Regions from separate parts of the Candidatus Enterococcus mangumiae genome, predicted to be linked through region 3. Evidence: predicted binding sites of a transcription regulator. Region 3 holds the regulator's gene; each other region holds the start of a gene.
The links. Region 3 encodes LexA, which represses DNA repair genes until DNA is damaged. Its sites were predicted from a motif close to CNAACANNTGTTNG; they were not measured.

Region 1 (10,188 bases), 400 kb from region 3:
TTTCCGTTTTCCTTTTCTGTATTTGCGGCAGTGTTGGTCGATCTAGCTGCGCGTAGTTTTTTTGGAATTTCGTTTGCAGAAGCAATCATCACATTATTGCAACCATTGTTTACTGCTGCGGATGGTTATTTAGGAATTGCTGTGATATGGGGAGCAATGGCATTTTTCTGGTTTGTCGGAGTGCATGGTCCATCAATTGTTGAACCTGCGATTGCCGCAATTATTTATGCGAATGTTGAAACAAACTTACAGCTGTTCAATTCAGGAGAACAAGCTTCTCACGTATTGACTGTTGGTCTAGGAAATTTCGTGGGAACGATGGGTGGCACTGGTGCAACATTAGTTGTTCCATTTATCTTTTTGTTGTTTGCGAAATCGAAACAATTAAAAGCAGTGGGGAAAGCTTCCGTGATTCCAGTCAGTTTTGCAGTGAATGAGCCATTATTATTCGCCGCACCAATGATTTTAAATCCTTATTTCTTTGTTCCGTTTTTAGTGACTCCGATTGTAAACGTTTGCTTGTTTAAGTTTTTCGTTGATGTGTTTGGGATGAATAGCTTTATGTATGTCTTACCTTGGGCAACGCCGGCTCCAATTGGTTTAGTTTTAGGGACAGGGATGGGGGTCTTAGCTTTTGTATTAGCTGCCCTGTTGATTCTCGTAGACTTTGCAATTTATTTCCCGTTTTGTAAGGCATATGATGCGACTTTAGTTGACCAAGAAGCGCAACAAGCGGAGAAAGTAGAGTCGGAAGAAAACGAAACGAAAGTGACTGTTACAATTCCAAGTAACCAAGTTCTTGCAACGGAGAATGCTGATTTAGTGGAAACAGGAAAGGAAATTAACGTATTAGTTTTATGTGCAGGTGCAGGAACGAGCGCAATGCTTGCCAATGCCCTGAAAGAAGGTGCAAAAGAATTTCATGCACCAATCAGTGCCTTAGCAGGTGCTTACGGCTCTCATTATGAAATGATGGCAGATTTTGACATGATCGTTTTGGCGCCACAAGTCCAATCTTACTATGAAGACATTAAGGAGGATACAGATCGTTTAGGTATCAAATTGATTGCTACAAAAGGTGCAGAATATATTGGTTTGACTAGAGATCCTGAGAAAGCGGTAAGGTTTGTTTTAGATCAATTTTAAATCAAAGGAGAGATCGTAGGATGAACAAAGTTAAGGGTTGGCTTGTGTTGGTCATAGGGTTGCTTGTGTCATTAGCAAGTCTCATATTCGGAACAAATCAAGGGGAGGCGAAAGAATTGATTCGCGGAGCAGATGTTTCGATTTTAGCTGATATGGAAAAATCCGGAGCGTCTTATTACGAAAATGGTGTAAAAAAAGATGCCTTGCAAATTTTAAAAAATAATGGGGTCAATTATGTTCGTTTGCGATTATGGCAAAACCCACATGATGAGCAGGGAAATTCTTACGGTGCAGGCACAAATGACTTGAAAACAACGATTGCTTTGTCAAGACGCGCAAAAAATTTAGGGTTAAAAGTGTTACTTGATTTTCATTATAGTGATTTCTGGGTCGATCCAGGCAAACAAAATGTCCCTAAAGCGTGGAAAGAGTATAATTTTGAACAACTTGACACGGCCTTATATGATTATACGAAAAGTGTTTTGACGGAGATGAAAAACAACGGCGTATATCCTGACATGATCCAGATCGGAAATGAATTAAACAGTGGGATGCTTTGGCCTGATGGGAAATCATGGGGGGAAGGTGGAGGAGAGTTTGATCGTTTGGCGACTTTCTTGAAATCAGGGATTCGTGGAGTGAGGGAAACGCAACCTGTTGATACTCCAATCATGCTCCATTTAGCCGATGGTGGAGATACGGATGCCTTTACTTGGTGGTTTGATGAAATTACGAAACGCGGGGTAGATTACGATTTGATCGGTCTTTCCTATTACCCTTATTGGCATGGTTCAATGAATGCATTACAAACGACGATGAACATGATCAGTGCACGATATGATAAAGAAGTCAACGTGGTAGAGACTGCGTATGGACACACGACTGCCAATGCGGATAATATGCCAAATGCTTTTGGACCAGAACAAGAAATTGCAGGAGGTTATGCGGCAACACCAGCAGGTCAACGAGAATATTTAAATGATTTGGTGACACGCATTCAAACGGTGCCAAACGAAAAAGGAAATGGCTTTTTCTATTGGGAACCTTTATGGTATAACGGCAATGTCTCTTGGGCAACAGCTGCTGGAATGAACTATTTGGGTGTACAATCTCAAACAGGCAATGAGTGGGACAACCAGGCGATGTTTGATTTCAATGGACAAGCACTTCCTAGCTTAAAGGCGTTTCAAGAAGCAGGAAGACAGCAAAATATTCTCAAAAATCCAAGTTTTGAACTTAATGGCTTCACGAATACACCGGCGAACTGGTCTGTGTGGCGAGGTAATGGTGCAGCAATCGATACGTTTAAAACTGAAACTGGTGGTTTTTCCGGAACGTACAAAGCAACATTTTGGGATGACCAAGCGTATCAAATGTCGATGTATCAAACGGTTAATGGATTAAGCAAGGGAAACTATACATTAACTGCTTATACGATGGCAGGTGGAGAGTTGAGCACTAGTCAGTTGTATATCAAAAATCATGGTGGTAAAGAGCTGAATGCTACGATCAGTAAAAGTGGCGAATGGACAAAGGTGATGATCGAAGATATTCCAATTACTTCTGGTACGAGTGAAATTGGCATTTATGTCAATGCCAAAGCGCAAGGATGGGTATCGATTGATCATATAACATTAGCTAAAAATCAATAAAAAGAAACTCCTGAAAATATCTGGTTTTTCCAGATGTTTTCAGGAGTTTTGTTCTTCGATTAGATATCCAACACCTTATCCAAAAAGTCTTTCGTCCGTTCGTTTTGTGGATTTTCAAAGATTTGTTGTGGTGTGCCGTCTTCAAGGAAGTTTCCGCCATCAATGAACATCACGCGGTTAGCGACTTCTTTTGCAAAGCCCATTTCGTGGGTTACGATGACCATTGTCATGCCTTGTTTGGCTAATTTTTTCATTACGTTCAGCACATCGCCGACCATTTCTGGGTCCAAGGCTGAAGTAGGTTCATCAAACAACATGATGTCAGGGTTCATTGCTAACGCACGAGCGATGGCAACCCGTTGTTTTTGTCCGCCAGATAAGTTATCTGGGTACATATCTTTTTTATCTTCCAAACCAACAGTTTCAAGTAATTTGATTGCTTTTTTCTCTGCTTCATCACGTGACAACTTCTTCAAGTCCATAGGTGCCAAAATGATGTTTTCCAAAACAGAAAGGTGCGGGAAAAGATTGAAATGCTGGAACACCATACCAATGTGTTGTCTCACTAAGTTGATGTCTGTGTTTTTATCCATCAAATGAGCGCCATCGATGATGATATCACCAGATGTCGGATCTTCTAAGCGATTTAAACAGCGTAAAAAAGTACTCTTTCCTGAACCGGAGGGGCCAATCACGCAGACGACATCGCCTTCGTTGATTGATACGTTGATGTCATTTAAGACTGTGTTGTCTCCGTATTTTTTTACAAGATGTTCGACTAAGATTTTTTCTGTCATCTTATTTCACCTTCTTTTCTAAAACTTTCGCTAATTTTGTCAATGCAGTGATCAAAATCAAGTACATCACTGCGATGATCAAGTAGACATACGTACTTTGTGTAGTACGAGCAACAATGATCCGTCCAGTTTGTAACAATTCGACTACACCGATCGCTGAGATGATCGTCGTATCTTTCAATGAGATAACGAATTGATTGACGAAAGATGGGATCATGATTTTGAATGCTTGCGGTAAAATGATTTTTTGCATCGTGCGGTTATAAGAGAGACCTAAGCTTCGGGAAGCTTCCATCTGTCCAGTAGGGACTGCGTTGATCCCACCACGTACGATCTCTGCGATATAAGCACTCGCATTTAAGGTCAATGTAATGATCCCGGCGATAAAGTCAGGAATCGTAAAGCCAACGATACTTGGTAAACCGAAAAAGATGAAGAAGGCAAGTACCATCATCGGAACGCCGCGAATGATATCTACATAGATGCTGGCAACTGTTCGCAATGCACGGACTGGTGACACGCTGAATAGTCCGAAGATCACACCGACGACTAAAGCCAAGGCAAATGAGATCAATGTTAATAGGATCGTTTGCCATAAACCTTTTAATAATGCTTTATAGTTGTTTTGGATCAAGCCAGTCAATGTTGACTCATCAACAGCTGGCGCTTCTTCGCTGTCGTCTGTCGAGATGAATTCATTGATGATCTCGTCATATTGGCCAGTGCGTTTTAGTTCTTTTAATCCTTCGTTGAACATTTGTAATAATTCAGGGTTTTCGCCTTTTTTCACTGCGAAACCATAAGAGCCGCCAGTTTCTCTTTCAATCGGTGTTTCTAACTCTTGCCCATTTTTGATGGCATAACCGATTACTGGGTAGTCGTCCATCATGGCATCGATTGCGCCGACTCTTAAACTATCGTATAACTGATCTGCGGCATCGAAATATTTGATTTCGTAGCCATATTTATCTTGATTTGCGACTAAGAAGTCTGCACTTTCGGTCCCAACTTTTGCACCGACTGTTTTTCCTTCTAAGTCTTCATAAGAATTGATTGAAGTATTGCCTTTTTTGACTGCGATTTGGATGCCGCTTTGGAAGTAAGGATCTGAAAAATCAAACGTTTTTTTACGTTCATCTGTAATCGTCATCCCTGCAATCATCCCATCCGCTTGTCCAGATTCCAATGCTTGTAGTGCAGCAGAGAAACCACGGAAGTCCATACGGATATTGAAGCCGTGCATTTCTGAGATAGCTTCCATCAAGCTGACGTCGATTCCTACATATTCACCATCTGCATTTTGGAACTCAAATGGTGCAAAGGCTGAATCACTTGCGATAACGTAAACGTCTTTTTTAGGTTCTATTTTTTGCATCGTCTCGCTACTTGATGTCGTTGATTGCGTCTCGTCAGCTTGCACAGGTGTGTACAGTGCGAATGTAACAAGTCCTGTCATTATGAAAAGGAATGTCTGTAACATGTTTCTTTTTTTCATAGATAACCTCCTATAAAAATTTCGATAATTTCCAACATTAATACATTATAGGCGAAAAGATATTCTTAACACAAGATTCCGACAAAAAATAATTCAAAAAAGTAGCGATTTGTTACATGTTATGTAATAAAATCTAACATGAACCTTGCGAGGCAGATTTACAATAAGATCTGAAACTTTCAATTGGCGAAAGTATGTTCGCCGTGGTATAATAGAGAAACAAGGAATGCCTTTGCTTTCCTTTTCTTTTTTGTTGAAAAGAGAGAAGGAATGAACGAAAAGGAGGACGAAGAATGATTGAAAGAGATACCTCCCGCCATTTTGAGTTGGTGTCAAAATACCAACCTGCTGGAGATCAACCAGAAGCGATCAACCAATTGGTCGAAGGGATAAATGATGGTAAAAAAGCACAGATTTTACTAGGGGCGACCGGAACAGGGAAAACCTATACGATTTCTAATCTGATCGAAAAAGTCAATAAACCGACTTTGATCATTGCACATAATAAGACGTTAGCTGGGCAATTATATGGAGAATTCAAAGAGTTCTTTCCAAACAATGCGGTCGAATACTTTGTTTCTTATTATGATTATTATCAACCAGAAGCCTACGTTCCTTCAAGTGATACGTACATTGAAAAGGATTCAAGTGTCAATGATGAAATCGATAAATTGCGTCACTCTGCCACCAGTTCTTTATTAGAACGAAATGATGTGATCGTGATTGCCTCAGTCTCTTGTATTTTTGGTTTAGGTTCACCTTTTGAATACCAAAAACAAGTGGTGTCGATCAGACAAGGGGCGGAGATGGATCGTAATCAATTGATAAGAGATTTGGTCAGCATCCAATTTGAACGAAATGATATTGATTTTCAGCGCGGTCGTTTTCGAGTGCGCGGTGATGTCGTGGAGATCTTTCCAGCTTCAAGAGATGAACGTGCGTTGCGCGTTGAGTTTTTTGGGGATGAAGTGGAACGGATTCGAGAAGTGAATGCCTTGACTGGGGAAGTGTTAGGTGAAACTGAACATGTAGCCATATTCCCGGCAACTCACTTTGTGACGGATGATAATCATATGGAACATGCGGTCGCAAACATCAAAGCAGAGCTTGAGCAACGTTTGACCGTCCTACGTAATGAAAACAAGTTATTAGAAGCACAACGTTTAGAACAGCGAACGAATTATGACATTGAGATGATGTTAGAGATGGGTTATACCTCTGGGATCGAAAATTATTCTCGACATATGGATGGACGTAAAGAAGGCGAACCGCCTTATACGTTATTAGATTTCTTCCCTGAGGATGCGTTGATGGTCATTGACGAGTCCCATGTGACGATGCCACAGATCCGTGGCATGTATAATGGAGACAGAGCGAGAAAACAAATGCTTGTAGACTATGGTTTCCGTCTACCGTCTGCACTAGATAATCGTCCGTTACGTCTGGAAGAATTTGAGCAGCATGTCAATCAAATCGTCTATGTCTCTGCGACACCTGGGCCATACGAATATGAACAAACAGATACGGTGATCCAACAAATCATTCGACCAACTGGATTACTAGATCCAGTGATTGAAGTGCGACCGATCATGGGTCAGATCGATGACTTAGTTGGTGAGATCAATGAACGAGTGGAAAAAGACCAACGGGTATTCGTGACTACATTGACGAAAAAAATGTCAGAAGATTTGACGGATTACTTCAAAGAGTTAGGGATCAAAGTGAAATATCTGCATAGTGATATCAAGACTCTGGAACGGACAGAGATCATTCGTGATCTTCGTTTAGGTGAATTTGATGTCTTAGTCGGTATCAACTTATTACGTGAAGGGTTAGATGTCCCTGAAGTTTCATTAGTCGCGATCTTGGATGCAGATAAAGAAGGTTTCTTACGAAGCGAACGCTCATTAGTCCAAACAATTGGACGTGCTGCACGTAATGCAGAAGGTAAAGTAATTATGTATGCGGACAAAGTGACGGATTCCATGCGTCTAGCTATGGATGAAACGTCAAGACGTCGCAGCATCCAACAACAATACAATGAAGAACACGGGATCGTTCCGAAAACGATCATCAAAGAGATTCGCGACTTGATCTCGATCACGAAGGAATCAGAAGATGATGCGAAAGAAACGGTTCAAGTCTCTTATGAAGAAATGACAAGAGAAGAAAAAGCAACATTATTGATGAAGTTAGAAAAAGAAATGAAAGATGCAGCGAAAGCTTTGGATTTCGAGACCGCAGCCAATGTGCGTGATATGATTCTTGAACTAAAAGCATCTGAGTAGGAGGAAGTCATATGGCTAACGACAAAATTATTATTCATGGCGCAAGGGCGCATAATTTGAAGAATATCGATGTGACGATTCCACGAGATAAGTTCGTGGTCGTCACCGGATTATCCGGTTCAGGAAAAAGTTCACTTGCTTTTGACACATTGTATGCAGAAGGGCAAAGACGGTATGTGGAAAGTTTATCTGCCTATGCGCGTCAATTTTTAGGTCAAATGGACAAACCTGATGTCGATAGCATTGATGGCCTCAGTCCAGCGATCTCGATCGATCAAAAAACGACAAGCAAGAATCCTCGTTCAACTGTTGGAACAGTCACAGAGATCAATGATTATTTGCGTTTATTATTTGCCAGAGTCGGTCATCCGATCTGTCCCAATGACCATATCGAGATCACTAGTCAATCTGTTGATCAAATGGCGGATCAAGTGTTGGAGCTTCCTGATCGGACGAAGATCCAAATTTTAGCGCCGATCGTTGTTAAGAAAAAAGGACAACACAAAAAAGTCTTTGAACGTATCCAAAAAGAAGGGTATGTCCGTGTTCGAGTTGATGGCGAAACATATGACGTTAGTGAAGCGCCCGAATTAGAAAAAAATAAAAAGCACGACATTGCGATCGTGATTGACCGGATCGTCGTGAAAGAAGGCGTGCGCTCTCGTTTGTTCGATTCGATCGAAGCGGCTCTTCGTTTAGCGGATGGCTACGTACTGATCGATGTGATCGGTGAAGAAGAAATGCTCTTTAGTGAACACTATGCATGTCCTTATTGTGGATTTACAGTCGGAGAGTTAGAGCCGCGTTTATTTTCATTCAATGCGCCATTTGGAGCTTGTCCGGATTGTGATGGATTGGGTGTCAAATTAGAAGTCGATATCGATCTAGTCATCCCAGATAAAAACAAAACGTTGAATGAAGGAGCGATCATTCCTTGGAATCCGATCAGCTCGCAATATTATCCACAAATGTTGGCACAAGCGTGTGAAAGTTATGGAATCGATATGGATACGCCATTTGAAGATCTTCCTTTGGAACATCAAGAAATCGTGTTGAATGGCACATCAGAGCCATTCCATTTTCATTACGAAAATGATTTTGGTGGGGTCAGAGATGTTGAAACATCATTTGAAGGTGTGATGACGAACATCAAGCGCCGTTACCACGATACGAACAGCGATTTTACAAGAGAACAAATGCGTCTTTATATGACAGAATTGACTTGTAAGACATGTGACGGATATCGTTTGAATCCGCAAGCTTTATCCGTGCAAATCAATGGCACGAACATCGGTCAGACGAATGAGTTGTCGATCCAACATGCCGTTGAATTTTTTGAAAATCTGACATTGTCAGAGCAAGAAAAAGTCATTGCTCGACCAATTTTAAAAGAAGTCAATGATCGTCTGTCATTTTTAGAAAATGTGGGACTTGATTATTTGACACTTAGTCGTGCTTCAGGAACCTTATCAGGTGGGGAAGCGCAACGCATTCGTTTAGCGACTCAGATTGGTTCAAATCTATCTGGCGTGCTTTATATCTTGGATGAGCCTTCGATCGGATTGCATCAACGGGACAATGATCGTTTGATCGGTTCATTGAAGAAGATGCGTGATCTTGGGAATACCTTAGTTGTCGTCGAACATGATGAAGATACGATGCGTGCGGCGGATTACTTGATCGATGTCGGTCCTGGGGCAGGGCATCAAGGCGGGGAGATCGTTTCTGCTGGAACGCCAGATCAAGTGGCAAAAGATAAGCATTCATTGACTGGTCAATATCTATCGGGCAAAAAATCGATCCCAGTTCCCGAAACAAGACGAAAAGGTACAGGCAAAGCAATCAAGATAACTGGTGCTACAGAAAACAACTTGAAAAATATTTCCGTTGAGTTCCCATTAGGCGAATTTGTGGCGGTCACTGGTGTTTCTGGATCAGGTAAGAGTACGTTGGTCAACAGTATCTTGAAAAAGGCACTTGCTCAAAAAATCAACCGTAATTCAGCGAAACCAGGGAAGTTCAAAACGATTTCTGGCTATGAAGGGATCGAAAAGATCATTGATATCGATCAAAGCCCGATCGGACGGACACCACGAAGTAATCCGGCGACTTATACAAGTGTCTTTGATGATATTCGTGACCTGTTTGCTCAAACAAATGAAGCTAAAATGCGTGGTTATAAAAAAGGACGTTTCAGTTTCAACGTAAAAGGCGGACGTTGTGAAGCTTGTCGTGGAGATGGAATCATCAAGATCGAAATGCATTTCTTACCAGATGTTTATGTACCTTGTGAAGTCTGTCATGGGAAACGTTATAATTCGGAAACATTGGAAGTTCATTATAAAGGGAAAAGTATTGCGGATATCTTAGAGATGACAGTGGAAGATGCGGTTGAATTTTTCCAACCGATCCCTAAGATCCATCGTAAGCTGCAAACGATCGTCGATGTCGGCTTAGGGTATGTCACGATGGGACAACCAGCAACGACTTTATCCGGAGGAGAAGCGCAACGGATGAAGCTTGCGAGTGAACTGCATAAAATTTCGAATGGAAAGAATTTCTATATCCTAGATGAGCCAACAACTGGGCTTCATACAGACGATATCGCTCGCTTATTACATGTCTTGCAACGATTAGTTGATGCCGGTAATACTGTTTTAGTCATCGAGCATAATCTGGATGTCATCAAAACCGCAGATCATTTGATCGATCTTGGTCCTGAAGGTGGCGAAGGTGGCGGTACGATTTTAGCAACTGGTACACCAGAAGAATTGGTGAAAGTAAAAGAAAGCTATACCGGTCATTATTTG
Region 2 (10,188 bases), 380 kb from region 3:
CATTTTGGTTTTCATCAGTAATTCAACGATTGGATTTAAAATATAATATAAAAAACCAGCAATCAAGACTGGTGCAAATAATGTGGAGAAGAATGTTCCGATTGGTTGGAAGATAAAGTTGATTTTTGAGGAGACCAAGATCAACGTTGCTAAAATCAACAACTCAAACGACCAAAACATTAACTTTGATTGTCTTAATTTATCGAACAAATAATTCCCTTCTTTCCTTTTTATGCTAGTATATAACATTCTTTTAAAAAAATCTGTTATTTTTAATTTATTTTATGCACTTTCCATTCCAATCACTTTACAGTATACTACTGGAAAGAAAGGTGGCTGTTTGATGAAAGTAGTTCATACAAAAGATACGATGAGTGCGATTTATCTTGATGCTGTAAGTATCAGAAACCAAGTTTTCGTTGGCGAGCAAGGGGTTCCTCCAGAACGAGAAATCGATCAAGACGAGGCATACTGTATCCATTTCGTTCTTTATTCAGATGAACAGGAGGCAAAAGGGACCGTACGGCTACTCCCACTTGAAAATGGTCAGATAAAAGTACAGCGTATGGCGATCCTTGCCCAATACCGTCAACAAGGACTTGGTCAAATACTCATCAGAGAAGCGGAAGATTTCGCAAAAAAACAAGGATTTGATACGGTAAAATTAGGCGCTCAATTGTCAGCTATCCCGTTTTATGAAAAACTCGATTATCATCCATATGGCGAGATCTTTGAAGATGCTGGCATTCAACACGTCAATATGAAAAAGACTTTATGACGCACTCAAGTAAAAACAGTAAGCAAAATGAAGATTACTTCATTTGCTTACTGTTTTCGTTTACTTTTGCGACAATTGCTTGTAACGGTCATACCAAATATCAATATAGCCTTCTGAGAAAGGGCCATCTCCATTATTGATCCAGTCAACCAAAATCTTCACGTTCTCTTTTAAAATGAAGTCAATATCACTTGGATAATTCATCATTTGACTATGCATCTCATATTCATCGACATCTAACAAGCGCTTCTCGCCATCAGGAAAAACCTTGATATCTAAGTCATAATCAATATATTTTAATGCTTCCTCATCTAATAAAAAAGGTGAAGCCAGATTACAATAATAGGAAACCCCCTTTTCTCTAATCATTGCTATTACATTGAACCAGTATTTTTTATGAAAATATACAATCGCTGGTTCTCGCGTCACCCAGCGTCGGCCATCAGACTCTGTTACAAGAGTATGATCGTTGACACCGATCATTGAGTGTTCGCTTGTTTTCAATACCATAGTATCACGCCACGTTCGATGCAATTTGCCGTCGTGTTTATAACTTTGGATCGTTACAAACTCTCCTTCTTTTGGAACTCCCATCGCAATCCTTCCTTAGCAACATTTTGTGCTTTGTGTTGGGGTGTTCATTACACCGACATCGTAATTATTATAGCAATAAAAATCATCTTTGCCTAGAAAGGATTACTATTGTTTCGATTTTTATCGAGCTGCTGGACTAGCTTCATTTGCACTTTTGGAAAAACCACTTCTTCAAACGAGGTTGGGAGCAACCACTGTGTTTGTTTTCCGCTCTCTGACAAGTCTTCTTCGTTCTTAGGTAACCGACCGTAAAATAGTAAAACATGCCATTTCAAATGACTGAAGATATGCGTCACTTCGCCTAAGTGGCGCTTTTGCCACACGACTTTATCAGCTTGGACAAAAGGCAAGGCTGAAGTTTCTTCAGCCACTAGAGCTTCATCGAACAAACTGATTTCATTCATCGCTTGCCATTTTGTCTGAAGTTTTTCATATTCTTCTTTCGTCACTTCTACCATTGGAAATGTCCACATATCAGCAAGTAATTTTTGTTGGTCTCTCCGTTCAAAATAATACGCGCCTGCAGAATTTTCGATTGCTGCACAAATATAGTAAACATCTCGCGGTTTCGCTTTTTTCGTCTTGACAGGAAAAGCAGTTTGGACTCCTTTTTCCTTTGCTAAACAGAATGCTTGGATCGGGCATTCTTCACATTTCGGAGAAGTTGGGGTACAGATTGCTGATCCTAGATCCATCATCGCTTGATTGAATTCACCTGGATGTTTTTCGTCAATGATTTTTCTCATTGCTTGATCAAACACTTTCCGGCTCGATGCCTTCGCAATATCTTCTTCAATACAGAACAAGCGACTCACGACACGCATCACATTCCCATCGATCGCTGGTTCAGGTAAATCAAAAGCAATACTCGCGATCGCTCCTGTCGTATATGGGCCAATCCCTTTCAATGTACTGATTTCTTCCGGCGTTTGCGGCATTTTTCCGTCAAAGTCTTCCATGATCTGTTTGGCAGCGGCTTGAATATTTCTTGCCCGAGAATAATAACCTAAGCCTTCCCAAGCTTTCAATAGTTTCTCTTCTGGTGCTTGCGCCAATGCTTCAATGGTGGGGAACCATTCCATAAAGCGGTAAAAATAATCAATAACTGTATCGACTCGAGTTTGTTGCAACATGATTTCTGATATCCAAATACGATAAGGATCTTGATTGTATCGCCAAGGCAGATTCCTTTTCTCAAGTTCATACCATTCGATGAACCGTTCTTGAAATTCTTTTGTTTTTTCTGAAGACCAGTTTTCCCATTCTCTACTCACTTGCTTCTTCTTCCTTTTCTAAAATAAAGCGTTGGATCATCTCAAAATCAAATCCTTTTTGATAGAGACTCTGCTTTACTTTCATCTTTCTTTTTTGAGGTTCAAAACGGCTATTCTTACGCCAGATTTTCTCCCCTTGTTGCACTAAGCGCTCGTACTCAGTATCTGGATCCGTTTCTTGCGGCAATGTTTGCATGGCTTCTTGGATCACATCATTGGTAAACCCTTTTGTCATCAATTTCTGTTGGATATTCCGTAATAAATCTTTTTGACTCTTTGCACGGTTTTTTTCGTAAGTCTTTTCCGCTGTTTGTCGGGCATTTTCTACCTGTTCTTCAAATGGGTACTGGCTTAATGACTGTTCGATCACTTCTGGCGAGAGCCCTTTTTGTTGCATTTGCTGTGCTAATTTTTTCGGTCCTTTATCACTCAAACGCATATTCGTTCGCACGTAACTTTCACCAAAAGTTAAATCATTTACTAAACCTAGTTCTTTTAATTTTTCAACGATCTTATGTCGATCTTCTTGCCCGACCTCTTTATCTTTTAAATAGATCCGAATCTCTTTTTCTGTTCGGAGTTGGTAACTCAAATAATTCAATGCTTGTTGTAAACCAAAATCATACCCTGTACTTTTTTTGATTTCTGCTAATTTATCTTTTGTTAATTCTTGCCCTTTTAATAAACGATAGCGTACTAAAATATCTTCTGAGACTTGTAGTACTTCGCCATCCGATAGATCAACTTGATAAAAAGGCCCTTTGCCTTTACTGATTCTTGTGATAGAAAGCAACTTATCCCTCCTCGAACATATATTCCTATCATAACATAGAAAATCCCCAACTTTCGCTATAATATGGTAGAATATAGCCACATAATGATAAAAAGGGAGATACCTATGCCAGAAGCAATTGTTAAAAACGGCCAAACGATCACATTAAAAATCAAACGTTTAGGGATCAACGGAGAAGGAATCGGCTATTTTAAACGCATGATCGTCTTTGTTCCGTATGCCCTTCCGAAAGAAGAAGTCGTAGTAAAAATCACTAAAGCAACTCCTCGCTACGCAGAAGGACAATTGGTCAAAGTCAAAAAAACGAGTACTGACCGCGTGACTGCTCCGTGTCCAGTCTACTATGAATGTGGCGGTTGCCAATTGCAGCATTTAGCGTACCATGCACAACTCGATTTCAAAAAAGATTTGCTTTTACAGTCCTTAGAAAAATTCAAACCCGCCGGCTATCGTGATTATCCATTGCTACCGACGATCGGAATGGACGATCCTTGGCGTTATCGTAATAAAGCGCAATTCCAATTAAGAAAAAATAAACAAACAGACAAAATCGAAGCTGGACTTTATCAGGCAAATTCGCATCACTTGGTGGCGATCACTGACTGTTTAGTTCAAGAACCTGCAACGCAAAAAGTGATGAATACAGTCGTTGATTTGTTGAACAAGTACGACTTACCGATCTATGACGAACGCGCTGATAGTGGCATTTTCCGTACGATCATGGTCCGAGTTGGGGTCCAGACTGGAGAACTGCAAGTGGTCTTTATTACTAGAAGTCAAAAATTCCCACAAAAAAATGCGCTGATTCGTGAAATCAATCAACAACTACCTGAAGTCGTTTCGATCATGCAAAACGTCCAACCTTTGAAGACCTCCCTTGTGATGGGCGACGAAACGAAGCATCTTTGGGGGAAAGAAGCAATCGAAGAACGGATCAATGAAGTAACATTTGATCTTTCACCTCGTGCATTTTTCCAGTTGAATCCTCAACAAACTGAAGTTTTATATGGTGAAGGAATCAAAGCTTTGGCTATCCAACCTGAAGAAACGATCGTAGATGCTTATTGTGGCGTGGGAACAATCGGTTTGAGTGTGGCAAACAAAGCAAAAGAAGTTCGCGGAATGGATACGATCCCCCAAGCCATCGCAGATGCTCAAAAAAATGCAGAACGCCTAGGTTACCACAATACGCGCTACGAAGTAGGAACTGCAGAAGAGCTATTACCCAAGTGGTTGAATGAAGGATTTCGACCGGATGGGATCATTGTTGATCCACCACGTACTGGCTTGGACGAGCAGTTGATCCACGCAATTTTAAAAAACCCTCCGCAGAAATTAGTTTATATTTCATGTAATGTTTCGACTTTGGCGAGAGACCTCGTCCAATTAGCGAAGGTATTCCAAGTAGAGTATTTACAATCCGTCGACATGTTCCCGCAGACTGCTCGTTGTGAAGTCGTCGTGAAATTAACAAAAAAATAAGCAACCCCCTCAATTTATAAAAATAAGCATTTTCCTCTATAAAATAGGATAAAACTATTTCAGAGGAAAATGCTTATTTTTTTGTATCAAATTATTTCCGATCATGCCTTATTTCATTTGCTTTTTACGTTTCAATAAAGTAAACAATGTTTGCACTTGGCCTTTGAAAGACATCACGTCATCAAAGATATCTTCGCCATCATTCAACATTTTTACTGTGATCCAACCGAGGGATTCCGTGATCGTACTAGCAACGGTTGCATTGATCGCAGCCCCGGCCACTGTTCCCACCGCCGGGATGACTTTGATGATATTGCCTACTGCACTTCTTCCAAGACTAACAACGATCAATTCTTTTGATACGCTTTTACCTAAAGATTCCGACCACGATTGCCCGAACAACTTGTGGAGACGTCCCATCATCGTCAACTGGACAGGTACAAGTAAGAAAGCATCCGAAAAAGGAATCGGCGAACAACCGATGATCGCCGCAGTCAATGATGCTGCATGGATCGTCGCATGACATTTTTTCCGTAATGGTTCGTCTACTCCTTTTAAAAACTCTTCAAATAGACGATCAAATTGTGTTTTGCTTTTTGCTAATGTTTGTTCTGCTCGGCTTTTTGATGAATCAAAACTCCGTAAAATAATTGCAGATGTTTTTTGAGGAAGTCTTTTCATCGTCTCTGCAAAAAAAGAAGCAAATTCTTTCTCTTCCTCAGGTGTTTGCTCGAATGTTTCTTCCAATTTTGGTTCTTCATTTTTGATTACAGCGTCCTCAATCACGTCTTTGTTTTTCTTAGATTTTCGTAAAAATTTTTTCATTTGATTTCCTCCGTGATCCGTCCATTTTTGTTATCCTTACTTCTATCATACAATACAAGCGAGGCTTAGCCAAAAAATGAGATCATGAACGGAAAAATAAACACCAATGAAGCGAAAACGAATAGTCTCTTCATTGGTGTTCTTTTATATGATCAGTTAAAAAGGTTTCTCTTTAAGTATTGCCTATTGGACGTTGACATCGATAACTTGATAGAATGCATTTGTTGTATCTGAAATATTCCAAACAGCTAAAATCACGTTGTAGCCTTTTCTGTCTTGAGGCACAGTGATTGTTTGGTTCACTGTTTTTGGTGGAATCGTTGCTTTATCATCGATTTTTGCAATCAATTCAAAATCGCTGAATTTCAATGGTTGATTTGGATTCCAACCTGATTTCGTCATATAGTAGTCCCAAGTACTCGTACGGTGTTGTGCAGTCAAGTTCCAAGTGATATTCAATGAACCAGGATTGATTACACTTTTATGCCAGCGCGTTGCTGTTTGTTCATCCAAAGGTTCAAATCCACTGACACCAGCACTAGCGATTTTACCATCGATAAATGTATTTTTAGTCGCTTCAATACTTTGTGGTTCCCATTGCGCACGACCAACGTTCTGATTTAAATTTCCTGCAGCAGCTGTACCAAAATAAGCACGACTACCTGGAGATGTTACATAACCATGTGCGTAACCCGATGTTCCGAAACCAAACAAACCTAACATAACAATACCAACAAACATCATAACACTAAACTTTTTCATAATTGAACCTCCTCTTTTTGATAGGTTCATTGTAAACGTTTTCTAAATATAAAACAAACGTTATGCTTTTATAATTTTGTTCGACTGAATACAAATTCCAAATACATTAAAAAAGATTGTTTTATCAACGTTTTCTTAGTAATTTAACTCGCATTAATTAAAAGTACACCTGTTCTATAATTAATATTTTCTTAATATTTAAAATAAAATATGTTTTTTCAAAAAAAATAGAAGAGCACTTCATGCACTCTTCTATCTTATTCATCTATTTAAATAATAACTTGAATCTTGATCAAAAATCCGAGCGATTAGTAAAAATTATAAAATATCATCATTTTTATCTATAGAGTAATATGAAATTTATCTATTAGTTAGTTACAAGTTTCCAGGGGCCATAAGGTCCTGATTCACTTGGGATATCATTTTGTGTCCAATATCTTGCTTCATAAATCAATCCTTCGTATGTAACACGTTCCCCACCTAAGTAAATCGTTGTAGGATCCCAAGTTGGAAGAGTTGATTCAGATTCTTCAAGTGTTGTAAAAGTATAGGTTGCTGCATCTGAAAGATTTCCAGAACGATCTTCCGCGATGACTTCCACTGTATATGTCGTATTACTCTTTAATTTTTCAAATGTATGAGAAACAGCCATTGTTGTCGCTGCAACTGTTTCGCCTGCGCCTGTCAATTTTAGGTTATAGCGAGCGATGCGATCATTGTCTGTTGATGCTGTCCAATTGATACGTGCGCGTTGTGTTGTAATAAAATCTGAGCTCAGATTTGTTGGTGTTGATGGTTTTTGCGTATCTTCCGGCATTTCGGAATTATCTGTGAATCTTTGACCAACCGTTAAGAACTCATATTGATTTTTCACTTGTCCTTGCCCGCCGTCTACTTTTGCATCACGGTTCATTGACCAGTAAGAAACCATGCCGATTTTACGTTCTTTTGCATGTTGTACGACTAGATTGAACATGTCTGTTGTAAAGTAAGGATGTTGTTCATTCTCAAATCCGACAGAAGGTGTTGTACCTAACTTGGCATATGCTTGCTCATCAGTCAATGTTTTACCAGCATACTGCTTGTAATGATTTTTCAGTTGGACCATTGTATTATCGACTGCATCTAATGAACCTTGTGCATAATCTGGAACGCTAGATCCATAGCACATCGTCATGATATTAACATTTGTTAAATCCACGCCTGCTTCTAAATATGCTTGTAATACAGCTAAGCCGGTTGAAATCAAACCTGTCGGCATAACTGGCAGTGTCAGAGTAACATCAACACCAGTCGCATCTTGAAGACGTTTTACTGCTTTTGCATTTGCTAGATTCTCGTGATATCCCATTGCTGCTGCTTCTACATCAAAATCGATGCGTGTAAAACCATACCCTTGGATCACTTCCATGTAGGCATCATAAAGCATGTCTTCATCTTGCGTTACTTCCCAGAATGCACCGGAATTCAATCCACCGAATGATACCGCAGCATCTCCGCCTACTTCTCTTAATTCACGGATCGATTGTTTGATTCCTTCGTATTGCCATTGATCGCTGTCACTTTCACTTAATCCAGCAAAACTTCCCCAAGCCCAATCAACTTTACCATTTTTGATTCCTCTTGCTTGCATAAATCCTAGATTAAAGAAACGTTGACCGGTTTCTCTTGCGATCGCCGCCATATTCAAGGCACCCTTATTCGATAGCTCTGCATCTGAAGTGTAAGCAGTGATATCCACGAACGGTGCGACAACTTGTTCTGGCCACTCGATTCCTTGCCCTACACCAAAATCAGGTGTTGCGCGAATTGTTTGTTCTGTTGCTGCCCCTTGCTCTTCATTCAAAAATAAAGGTGCAACTAGCAAACTACATAAAGCTGCTCCAGCTAATACTCTTTTTAACCCTTTTTTCTTCATCTTTTTCAAACTCTCCCCATTCAACTAATTCATTTCCCTATTTTTCGTAATCGATTACAAAATCCATGATATCAGACAGACAATAATAATATAACATTTTATAAAAGAAATTAGAGTTATTTAATCGTTTTCTTTTCTTTTTTTAGTCAAGTTGGTAAATTTAAAATCCAATGTACGGTATTGCAACAACGCTAATATATCAACGTTTAAACCATTTTTAAAAGGGAATCAAGAATCGTTCAAGTCTACTACCTAGCAAAATGGTTGCTATATTAGCTAAAAATAAAATAACTTAAAAAATACACAAGCATTAATAGGTGTTGTTATAAAATGTTGTGGTAAACTGTTTAAAGAAAGGAGTTTATCTTATGACATACACTATGAATCGATTAAAAGATTATCGTTTATGGGTTTGTATTATCGGAATCGTAGCCTTAGGTTTCTTATCTGGTATCCTTAGTGGTAACCCAGGAAGCTATTATTACTCATTACAACTCCCAGCTTTTGCACCACCTAGTTGGATTTTTGGCCCAATGTGGACAGTCCTCTATGTTTTAATTGGTATTTCATTGTACTTCATTTTAAATACACAAAATCAGAAACATCGTACTAGACTACTCTGGCTCTTTACTATCCAACTCATCTTCAACCTTTTGTGGTCGGCTATATTCTTCAATCTTGAAAATACTTTGATTTCTGCTATCGATATCACTTTATTGATGATTTTCTTAACCGCTTTGCTGTATCATTTATGGTTGCACAACCGCGCAGCAATGTGGTTGACGATCCCTTATTATTTATGGGTATTTTTCGCATCCATCTTGAATTACGCGATTTTTATTTTGAATTAATAGAGAGATTTTAGCTGATAACAACTTATTCGCTTGAATCATTGAACGATGAAAAAAGCTACGTGAGCAATTCACGTAGCTTTTTGTTATTAACTATTATTTAATATTTTATCCAACCTGTTTCCAAGGACCGTATAACCCAGATTCACTTGGAATATTGTTTTGTGTCCAATATTGTGCTTCATAAACGATACCGTTATATGTCACTCGATTTCCTTGTACATAAACTTTATTCGCATCCCACGCGGCAATCTCATCGCCACCTTCTGGCGTTCCTGAAATCAATTCCCAAGGACCATACAAACCTGACTCACTTGGAATATTGTTTTGTGTCCAATATTTGGCACGGTATAATGCACCTTTATAAGAAACAACATCACCGCTTAGGTAAACTTTTGTCGCTTCCCATGCAGGAGCCTCTCCTGGTTCTCCCGGCTCGCCAGGATCTACTACATCCGCTAAAGTTGTAAATGCTACTTTTGCCGTATCTGAAATATTTCCAGAACGATCTTCTGCATTGATTTCTACAGTATATTCTGTATCATCTTTTAAGTTTGTGAATGCGTATGAAAGAGAAGTAGTTGTGACATTGATCGTTTGTCCATTCCCTAATAATCTCAAGTTATATTTTGCTACACGGTCATTGCTTGTAATACAGATAAACCAGTTGAGATCAAACCAGTTGGCATTACTGGCAATGTCAATGTAACTTGAACACCTGTTGTATCTTGTAGACGTTTGACCGCTTTTGCATTCACTAAGTTTTCTGAATAACCCATCGCACCTGCTTCAACGTCAAAATCAACACGGGTAAAGCCATAGCCTTGGATCACTTCCATATACGCATCATACAGCATATCTTCGTCATGACTGACTTCCCAGAAAGCACCAGTGTTCAATCCACCAAATGA
Region 3 (10,188 bases):
GTTGTGGTGCTTGTCGTACTAGTTGTTGTTGATCCAGTCGATGGTGTATCAAAACGAGTCAGATCATACGTGCTGATCAATTCATTTAGTTTACTGCCATAATTTGGGTCTGTTGCATATCTCCCAGTTAAGTACGCTGTGGCATCGTAATAGCTTGTTGTATTACTTTTCCATACACCTGAGTAATGGTAATCTCCTGTAGAAAAACTTGTTGAGCGTAAAACATTTGCATGGTCTTGGAAAGATTCCCAATAAGATGAATAGCGACGGAACGGTTCATTCATCGTCACCCATTGACCATTCAAAAATTCTTTCGTATTCATATACACCACAGATTGACCTGCACTACCTTTTACTCCAAAGAGATTATAATATGGAGCACTTGATAATCCAGACGTTCCATAAGCACTTTCTAGTAATGCTTGTGCAATCATGACCGATGCGTATAAGTCATTACTTGCTGCAACTTCAGACGCCGCCCAGCCAATTTGATTGATAAAGGCTTGTGGATTGGCAGAAGATGCTACCTCTAGTTCATCTGCTCGTACTGTTTGTGGTGTTGCTGTGACCAACATTGGCCCAACTAATAGGCTTGTACCCACTAAGGGTGCAATGGCTTTTTTATTAATGATCATTTTCCTTTTCGGCCTATGATGTCGGGCACTACGGGTTCTCAGCTCTTGCATTCAAATTCCTCCTCAAATGAAACGGTGAATAAAACTTCCTCTTAAACGAAACTTAATCATTTAAATTATACGTTTTATTTTATTGAAACTCAAATAAATCTTATATAATTCCGCTTTTGTAATATCTACGTAATAAAAAAGTAATATAAAAGCAACAAAAATAAGTCTCTTTTCATTCGGTTTAGTCGAAAAAAATAGAAAATTGGAGGCTTGGAAAAAATCTCCAAGCACTCCAATCGAACTGCTTTTATTATTTGATTAAAATTGATTGTAGACATTAACAACATTATCCACGGTATAACCAAATTCTTCAAGTATTTTGTTTCCAGGTGCAGAAGCGCCGAAGTGATCGAATGTGATCATCTTCCCTTCTGTACCTACGTAACGTTCCCAGCCGAACGAAGCCGCTGCTTCAATGGCCACACGTTTTGTCACTGCTTTTGGCAAGACACTTTCTTTGTATTCAGCTGATTGTTTTTCAAACAAATCAAAACTTGGCATTGAAACGACAGAAACGTCTTTGCCTTGTTCTGCCAATACTTTTTGTGCATCGACAGCTAAAGCTACTTCTGAACCAGTGGCGATCAAGATGCCTTCTGGTTGCTCTCCTTTTGCTGGTGATAAGACGTAAGCGCCTTTTTTGACCATGTCATCTGCCACTTCTTTTGTTGATGGCAAAACAGGCAAGTTTTGACGACTTAGTACTAAGATCGTCGGTGTATCTGTTGATTCCATAGCTACTTTCCATGCGGCACGTGTTTCGTTGCCGTCTGCTGGACGTAGGACATGAACCCCTGGCATACTTCGAACAGAAGCCAATTGTTCTACTGGCTCATGCGTTGGCCCGTCTTCACCGACCGCTACCGAGTCATGGGTCAACACATAAATGACTGGTGTATTTTGGATCGCTGCTAAACGGACAGCTGGTCGCAAGTAATCGACAAAGACAAAGAATGTCCCGCCATAGATGCGTGTACCGCCATGTAATTGGATCCCATTCATCGCAGATGCCATTGCGAACTCACGAACACCAAACCAAATGTTGCGGCCTTCATAATGTTCAGGAGTGAAGTCTTTATCCGCTGTCACCATGGTATTGTTTGAGCCGGATAAATCAGCTGAACCACCCCAGAAACTTGGGATCGCTTTTGATAATTCTTGGATGACTTCTTTACTAGACACACGACTTGCTTGGCTTTCGCCTTCTTCGTATGTTGGTAATTCCGCATCCCAATTTTCTGGTAATTTGCCAGCAAACGCATCTTCAAATTGTTGCGCTAATTCTGGATAAGCTTCTTTGTACGCAGCGAACATGTCATGCCACGCATTTTCAGCTTTTTCGCCTTCTTCGACCATCGTTTGACGGAAACGTTCCGCTACTTCTTCTGGTACGGCAAAGTCTGGATATTCCCAGCCATAGATTTCTTTGGCTTTTTGAATCCCTTCTATACCGATCGGCGCACCGTGGACCGCAGAAGTTCCTTGGTTAGGTGCGCCAAAACCGATCACTGTTTTCACTTCGATCAATGTCGGTTTGTCTGTTTCCGCTTTTGCTTCTTCGATCGCTTTTGAGATTGCTTCTAAATCTGTACCGTCTTTGACTAAAAGATGTTGCCAGCCATAAGCTTCATAACGTGCGCCAACATTTTCCGTGAAGGCTTTTGAGGTTGGTCCGTCTAAAGAAATATCATTTGAATCGTACAACACGATCAATTTGCCAAGTTTCATATGGCCAGCCATTGAACTTGCTTCTTGAGAAACGCCTTCCATCAAGTCGCCATCGCCACATAACGCATACGTGTAATGATCCACGACATCAAAGTTTTCTTTGTTGTACGTCGCTGCCAAATGTGCCTCTGCCATCGCCATACCGACTGCCATTGCGATTCCTTGACCGAGTGGGCCAGTTGTCGCTTCCACACCGTCTGTATGGTTGACTTCAGGGTGTCCTGGTGTTTTTGATTCCCATTGACGGAATTGTTTCAAGTCATCGATCGTCACTTGGTACCCTGCTAAGTGTAACAAGCTGTAGAGCATCGCTGAACCGTGTCCTGCAGACAAGACAAAGCGGTCGCGATCGACCCAATTTTTAGATGTTTTAGGATTTACTTTCAAATGTTTCGTCCACAGCGCATAAGCCATTGGTGCGGCACCCATTGGTAACCCCGGATGTCCTGAATTTGCTTTTTGTACTGCGTCGATACTCAATGTACGGATCGTATTCACACCAAGCTGATCAATTTTATCAAACAATGTAACCCCTCCTGTAATTTAGGTTTTTTTTACCTATATTTCTCATTCTTATTTTATAGCAATTTCCATGAAAAAGCAACGACTTTTAGTTTTTTTTACTAAAAGTTGTCATTTCTATTATGGATACCTTTTTGCTTCTGGATTTCTTTCAATTTGTCAGGTGTAACATCATTTCCTTCAGGATCTACGACTTTCATTCCTTCGATATGATGTCTCATACCAGAACGAAAAGATGCTAGATATTCTTCACGTAACTTCGCTTGCTCTTTGACTTCAGCAGGTGTCAATCCTTCTGCTTTCTTTTTTTTAGCTAACTGATTGATACGTTCGATTTTATCAGGTGATAACAACAATATCCCTCCTTGCTTTTGCTTCTCCTACATCTTATATAAAAAATGAAAAAAAAACAACTACATCAATAGGTTTTAATGCGAACATTTGTTTGAAATCAAGCATTTTCTATGGTACTATTTACTTATCAAGTGAAAGAAGGTGTACCTTGTGGCCCGACAAACTGAAACAAGACAAATCGAAGTCTTACGATATATTCACGAACAAGTGACCCAAAAAGGCTATCCACCAACTGTCCGTGAGATTGGAGAAGCCGTTCAGCTCTCTTCTACCTCGACAGTCCATGGTCATCTTGCCCGATTAGAGAAAAAAGGCTTTATTCAAAGAGACCCTACGAAACCACGTGCGATCGAATTGACGCAACAAGGATTATCAAAAATCGGTATCCGTCCCTCAACGATACCAGTACTAGGTGTAGTAACTGCCGGAGAACCGATATTAGCTGTCGAAGAAGCTTCTGACTTCTTTCCAGTGCCACCAAATCTTTCGTCCGAAGAAGGTAGTTTGTTCATGTTGACGATCCGCGGAGAAAGTATGATCAACGCAGGGATCTTAGATGGTGACAATGTCATTGTCCGCAAACAAGAAACTGCTCAAAATGGCGATATCGTGATTGCGATGACTGCTGAAGACGAAGCAACGTGCAAACGTTTCTACAAAGAAAGAGACCATTTCCGTCTACAACCGGAAAATGACCTGTTAGAACCGATCATCTTAGATGAGGTATCGATCTTAGGTCGTGTCGTTGGTCTTTACCGAAGCCATATTTATTGATTAGAAAAAACAATACAACCGATGAGCATTTATGTGCGAGCTTGAGATCATGATCTCAAGCTCTTCTTTTCCTCTTTCACGGAATATTTTGCTCTTTTTAAACTTCCCTCTTTACAAACCGAACAAAAGTTCGTATACTAATAGTACGAACTTTTGTTCGTATTCTATAAAGAGGTGAATGTCATGAAATCAATGAGACGTTTTGGTTTAGTGTTGATCGTTTTGTTTTTAGGTATTATTATTGGTAATTTCGGGCTGCGTACAGCACTTTTGGTTTTTGTTCCTTTGTTTACATTGTGGTTCATGTTGTGGGATGAAAAAAAATACCGTCAATCACAACGTCGTCAGACACATGAAGACTCCTTCTACCATGAAACCTATTACAGCTCCAGGCACACGTAAAAAGTAAGTAGTTAAGCTTTTATGAATAACCCCTTCCAAGCAAACGATCGATGGTCGTTTGCTTTTTTTTTCGACCAATTTGCTACAGTTTTTTTCTCTTACTTTGAACAATTGAAGCTCTCCACCTCCACACAAGTAACAAACATCCTTACCACGAACCTTCAGTGTGTTCGTGGTAAGGATGTTTGTTAAGTTTGTTCAATTGTTCGATTCTCTGATCAATACTCCATTAAAGTGATCATATCATAGCCTTCGATTTTGTCACGGCCATTCAAGTCCATCAACTCGATCAAAAAGGCACAGCCTACGACAACTCCACCAAGTTCTTCGATCAATTCGATCGTCGCTTTGATCGTTCCGCCTGTCGCTAACAGGTCATCACAAATCAAGACTCTTTGTCCTGGTTGGATCGCATCTTTGTGTAATGTCAATGTATCTGTCCCGTATTCAAGTCCGTAAGTCACTTCGATCGTTTCACGAGGCAACTTCCCTTTCTTACGTACAGGCGCAAAACCGACACCCAACTCATATGCTACTGGGCAGCCTACGATAAATCCACGTGCTTCAGGTCCGACAACCATATCGATCCGTTTTTCTTTGGCATAATCAACGATTTGCTTTGTTGCTTCACGATAAGCATCTCCATCAGCCATCAACGGAGAGATGTCTCTAAATATAATTCCTTTTGACGGATAGTCTGGAATACTAGCAATATAATTTTTTAAATCCACTTTTTCGTTTCCTCCTAGGTTGTTAACCATTTTTTTATTGTGGGAATGTCACTTAATAGTAAAAATTCCTCTGATTTGATTTTCTTCAACCGCTTTTGATAGTGAAGACTATCTGTCAACGGATGATTCGCTGGATCTGCGACTTTCTCTAAAACACCATTGTTTATTGTAACAAACTTCAACTCAAAAAACACCTGTATCATAAAAATTAATAATTTTTGTGGGATTTTTAAATAGTTTGAGATCGCACCTAATTTATGCCTGATGTCGATCCGTTCTTGTGCATGGATCAATTTAAAGAGTCTAGCATACTGTTCCCTCGTCCCTACGCCATTCAAGTACGCTTCATCGACTGAAATACCTAAGAAGTATACACGACTGAACGTACCAAGAGCTAAGATCTCTTTTAAGACATGTAATTCAGCCGGACAATCGATCACGACAAGCGCACTCGGATCATTTTCCTCGATCCATGCTTGGACTGTCTCTTTCTCTGACCAAAGAATGATTTGTTCCTGTAAAGAGGCGTTTAATTCTTTGATCGATGCTTCATCAAATGCTAAATAGAGCGGACGCTCGATTTCATTTGCCAATGTTCGATAGCGTTTTGCTCGCCAATCAAACACTTGTAACCCTTCTACTGCAAAATCGGAAACCATCAACTGCGGTTTTTTACGACCATTCCACTCATTGATCGATAATTGCCCTACGATATCGAGAGAATCATCCAAAAACTCGTTTTCTTGTGCTCCAAAACCAAACGCGACTGCATCTAGCTGACTCTCTTCATCGACTAAAGAAAGTTTCAAGTGCTGTTGACTTGAGCCAATTCGTTTCACATTTTGGACAGCGACCTGTTTAAACAAGAAATTCGGGACAGGATTATCGGTTCCGAAAGGTGCGAGTAATTTCAACGTATCGATTTGTTCAACGGTCACGTCTTTTGGCGAGACGATTTCATCGATCGCCAATACTGGTCCTTTTGATAAATCGATTGCCTTCTCTTTCACATAGGCATTCATCCGCTCTTGTAACTGCGGGATATTTTCTGCAGGCATCGTCAAGCCGACTGCTGCGTGATGGCCGCCAAAAAATGTAAACAGTTCGCTCATCTCATTTAGCATCTCATAAAGGTTCAATGCTTCGATACTGCGACCTGATCCTTTTGCGACAGTTTGATCTTTGATTCCTAGAACGATCGTTGGTTTGCCTGTTTGATTCATGATCTTTCCTGCCACGATCCCCAAAACACCTTCATGCCAACCTGGATGTGCCAATAAATGGATCTGATTCTCTTCATTGATCATCGCTAATGCTTCAGTGGTGATCTGCTCCACGATTGCTTTACGCTCTTCATTGACTGTTTGTAGCTGTTCCGCTAATGTTTGCGCTTGGCTTTCATCAAATGTGGCTAATAAATCGACTGCTGGATTAGGATCACCCATGCGGCCGATGGCATTTAAACGTGGGGCAATAGAAAAACCGATCATTGTTTCATCTGCTTCATTCGCACGCACACTACTTTGCGCAAACAATGCTTGTAAGCCGACACGCTCCGTTTGACGTATTGCCTGTAATCCTAACGCTACGAGCGTTCGATTTTCATCCGTCATCGAAACCAAGTCAGCAATCGTTCCAATCGCTACTAGATCAAGAAACTCTGCGGGTGGTTCTTCCAACAAAGCAGTCGCTACCTTGAATGCTACGCCGACACCGGCTAATTCGCCAAAGGGATAATTGCCTTGCGGATGACGAGGATGGATGATCGCATAAGCTGCCGGCAACTCATTTGGCAACTCATGGTGATCTGTCACGATCACATCTACTCCTTGTTGTTGGGCATAGGCGATAGCTTCATGCCCCGCTACTCCATTATCAACAGTGACGATCAGTTGCGTTCCAGCAGCTATTTTCTCTTGGTACACCGTTGGATTAGGTCCATACCCATGTTCAAAACGATTGGGCAAAAAGACTTCTACTTGGGCACCAAGCAACTCCAACGTTTCTTTCATCACAGTCGCACTAGTGATTCCATCTGCATCATAATCCCCATAGACTAAAATTTGTTCGCCATTGATCACCGCTTCTTGGATACGGCTGATTGCTTTGTCCATGTCAAACATCAAATATGGATCGTGCAGTTTTTGTTCTTTTGGATGTAAAAACTTATGGATACTTTCTTGTTCTCGGTATCCTCTTTGCCACAACAATTGTCCGATCATCGAAGATAATCGTTGTTCTTTGATTATTTGGATAAAGGATTCAGAAGGTGTTGTTTCATTGACCTTCCAATCAAAATTTGCTCGTCTCACATGCTCACCCCTAACTTAGTCATTATAGCAAACGTCACCTCTAAAAAAAAGAATTTCAGTAGACGCGCGAATGGAATAGAAATAAAAATCATTTCCGTTTTTAACCTTAAAAACGAAGAAACGGTATTCCAACAGCAATTCCTTCAAAAATAGGCTCTATAATAAAGTGGACTGATGAATCAATTCTGATTCGTCAGTCCACTTTTTCTTTTTGGGTATTAAAAAACATATCGTTCTCTAGTATGATTAAATCACCACAAAATAAACAACTGAGAGGACGATATGCTCTATGGAAAATTCTATCAAAAAAATGCTCCGATTAACAGATAAATATTTAACCATCCAAGATGTTTCTTACGAAACGTTCCATCAAACCAATACTTTAGTTATTGACGCAGTGTTAGCTCCTCCTACTTCTGCTTGTTTGACTTGTGGCTCTGCCGTGAGAGATTCGAAGGGGAAAACGGTCATTGTCAAAAATGGCAAGAAAATGACCTGCATTCGTTTCGATCAATTCAACCATTTACCGCTAATCATGCGGCTGAAGAAACAACGTTATCACTGTAGAAACTGCCATACCCATTGGACAGCCCAAAGCTATTTTGTTCGGCCAAATCATTCGATTGCCGAGCATGTAAAAATGAAAATCATTGCTTTACTCACCGAAAAGGTCTCCTTATCTTTTATCGCAAAGCATTGCCAGGTGTCTATTCCAACGGTGACGCGTATTTTGAAGTCGTTAAAAACCTATTTACCAAAACAAGCCAAGCGCCACCTGCCCAAAGTATTGATGGTCGATGAATTTCGTTCCCATGTATCCTCAGAAGATAAGATGAGTTTTATTTGTGCCGATGGGGAAACCGGGCAATTAGTTGATATCTTACCCACTCGAAAATTGTCTCGGTTGACCACTTATTTCCAGACATGTGTGAATCCATCTGACGTCGACTATTTAGTTACTGATATGAATGCGGCGTATTTTCAACTAACAAAAAAAGTATTTCCTCATGCCAAACTGGTCATTGATCGTTTTCATGTGATCAAACACATGAATCAAGCGTTCCAAGATTTTCGTGTCCGTGAAATGAAACGCCTGATTGCTTCGGGCAATCGGACAATGCCAAGGAAATTAAAAAGCCATTGGCGCTTACTCACCAAAAATCGGAAGAATATCAACCACACAGAATATAAAACTTGGCGTAGCTTTCGTGCCCCAAAGTATCCTTACCTGACAGAAGCCATGGTGCTTGACCGTTTATTAAGTGCTTCAACTGCCTTGAAAGTCGCCTATCAAGCGTTCCATGAACTAGCGGATGCCTTTCGTGACAAAGACCACGAGTCATTTTTCACTCTCTTGCATCAGTTACCAGAAACATTAGATAAAGAATTTCGGCTAAAACTACAAAATCTTCTGAGCTATGAAGAAGGGATTCGTCATTCTTTGATTTATCCTTACTCTAATGGGAAAATTGAAGCAAAAAACACCCACATCAAAACACTCAAACGAGTGTCTTATGGCTTTAAATCATTTGAGAACATGCGCATCCGAATCTTTTTGACGAATCAAGTCATTCACGTCAAATAACGAAGAAAATCCGGAGAAGAAGTGTTCACTTCTTCTTCCGGATTTCACTTGATTGCACTCATCAGTCCTTATTGACAAAGAGCCCAAAAATAAGCCGTGAGAACCAAAATTTGACGATCAAATTTCGGGTCTCACGGCTTATTTCTCGGAGCTAAACATTTCTACGAAAGTGGTTCGCTTGCCTACTTTGGCAATCGCTCATGATCAATCAAAGTAATTGACACTTTGTCTTGGTGTTTGAGAAGGGGACTCAGATGGAGTTTTCATTTGTTCGATCTGTGCTTGCTTTGCTTGTAATTCTGCTTGATAGGCAGCTTCAAGCTCCGCACGTTCATTGCGAAATTCTCTTTTTTGTTCTTCTGTTGCCTCTTCGATTTTCTTTTGGATATCCGCTTGATTCTCTGCTAGTTCTTTTCTTAATTGTTTCAGTTGTTTCTTTTGTTGCCATAATGTTGTAAATGCTGTTAAAAAGATGATCAATGCACCGATCAACGCCGAACCGATGATCACTAAGATCAATGGGGCGTTAAAAGAAGCAAAACCAAAGCTTACAGGAACATTTTGATTATTCAATACAGCAAACACAACAATGACCAATACTAATAAAAAACCAACAATCACACTACCTTGCTTTTTCATTTACTTCACCTACTTTTTATTAAAAATTCCACCTGCAAAGTAATCTCCAATGGTTGGGAAAAGAGTATAAAATTTTGATGCGATCTCAAGTAATAATGGTTGGTTGATCTCACGTTTAGGATGCTTCATCGCTCGCACGATCGTTTGAGCTAATTTCCCTGAATCTAAAACGAGGTGTCCGACTTTTTCCAAGTAACTGCCACTTGGATCAGCTTTATCGAAAAATTCTGTTTCGATCGGTCCAGGATTAACAGTCGTAACAGCTACTCCTAATGGTTTCAACTCTAAGCGTAGCGCGTTAGAGAAACCTAAAACAGCAAATTTAGTCGCTGAATAGATCGTTGATTTGGCTGTCGCCATCTTTCCAGCCATAGACGCCACATTGATGATATGGCCTTCACGTCTTTCTGCCATATCGATCGCAAATTTTTGCGTCAAGACCATCATACCTAAGA

Region 1: the regulator LexA is predicted to act here: its motif matches at 5,278-5,291, upstream of uvrB (excinuclease ABC subunit UvrB).
Region 2: the regulator LexA is predicted to act here: its motif matches at 3,452-3,465, upstream of recX (recombination regulator RecX).

What each region holds. Positions count from the first base shown of each region.
Region 1 covers NZ_CP147250.1:3,021,316-3,031,503, reverse strand. Annotated here, with positions in the region: partial or broken gene DOK79_RS14365 (PTS transporter subunit EIIC) at 1-739, shown strand, start outside; partial or broken gene DOK79_RS15535 (lactose/cellobiose PTS transporter subunit IIB) at 835-1,146, shown strand; gene DOK79_RS14360 (glycoside hydrolase family 53 protein) at 1,167-2,798, shown strand; gene DOK79_RS14355 (amino acid ABC transporter ATP-binding protein) at 2,858-3,595, opposite strand; gene DOK79_RS14350 (amino acid ABC transporter substrate-binding protein/permease) at 3,597-5,090, opposite strand; gene uvrB (excinuclease ABC subunit UvrB) at 5,384-7,378, shown strand; gene uvrA (excinuclease ABC subunit UvrA) at 7,390-10,188, shown strand, end outside.
Region 2 covers NZ_CP147250.1:2,243,955-2,254,142, reverse strand. Annotated here, with positions in the region: gene DOK79_RS10755 (AI-2E family transporter) at 1-210, opposite strand, end outside; gene DOK79_RS10750 (GNAT family N-acetyltransferase) at 344-778, shown strand; gene DOK79_RS10745 (nucleoside tri-diphosphate phosphatase) at 839-1,372, opposite strand; gene mutY (A/G-specific adenine glycosylase) at 1,465-2,646, opposite strand; gene recX (recombination regulator RecX) at 2,639-3,439, opposite strand; gene rlmD (23S rRNA (uracil(1939)-C(5))-methyltransferase RlmD) at 3,545-4,921, shown strand; gene DOK79_RS10725 (YcjF family protein) at 5,030-5,746, opposite strand; gene DOK79_RS10720 (lytic polysaccharide monooxygenase) at 5,930-6,508, opposite strand; gene DOK79_RS10715 (fibronectin type III domain-containing protein) at 6,876-8,426, opposite strand; gene DOK79_RS10710 (TspO/MBR family protein) at 8,807-9,277, shown strand; gene DOK79_RS10705 (carbohydrate-binding protein) at 9,386-9,931, opposite strand; gene DOK79_RS10700 (hypothetical protein) at 9,910-10,188, opposite strand, start outside.
Region 3 covers NZ_CP147250.1:2,623,265-2,633,452, reverse strand. Annotated here, with positions in the region: gene DOK79_RS12585 (glucosaminidase domain-containing protein) at 1-686, opposite strand, end outside; gene tkt (transketolase) at 945-2,939, opposite strand; gene DOK79_RS12575 (DUF896 family protein) at 3,038-3,289, opposite strand; gene lexA (transcriptional repressor LexA) at 3,441-4,064, shown strand; gene DOK79_RS12565 (hypothetical protein) at 4,248-4,466, shown strand; gene DOK79_RS12560 (adenine phosphoribosyltransferase) at 4,685-5,197, opposite strand; gene recJ (single-stranded-DNA-specific exonuclease RecJ) at 5,212-7,509, opposite strand; gene DOK79_RS12550 (ISL3 family transposase) at 7,799-9,094, shown strand; gene DOK79_RS12545 (LapA family protein) at 9,299-9,733, opposite strand; gene DOK79_RS12540 (SDR family NAD(P)-dependent oxidoreductase) at 9,743-10,188, opposite strand, start outside.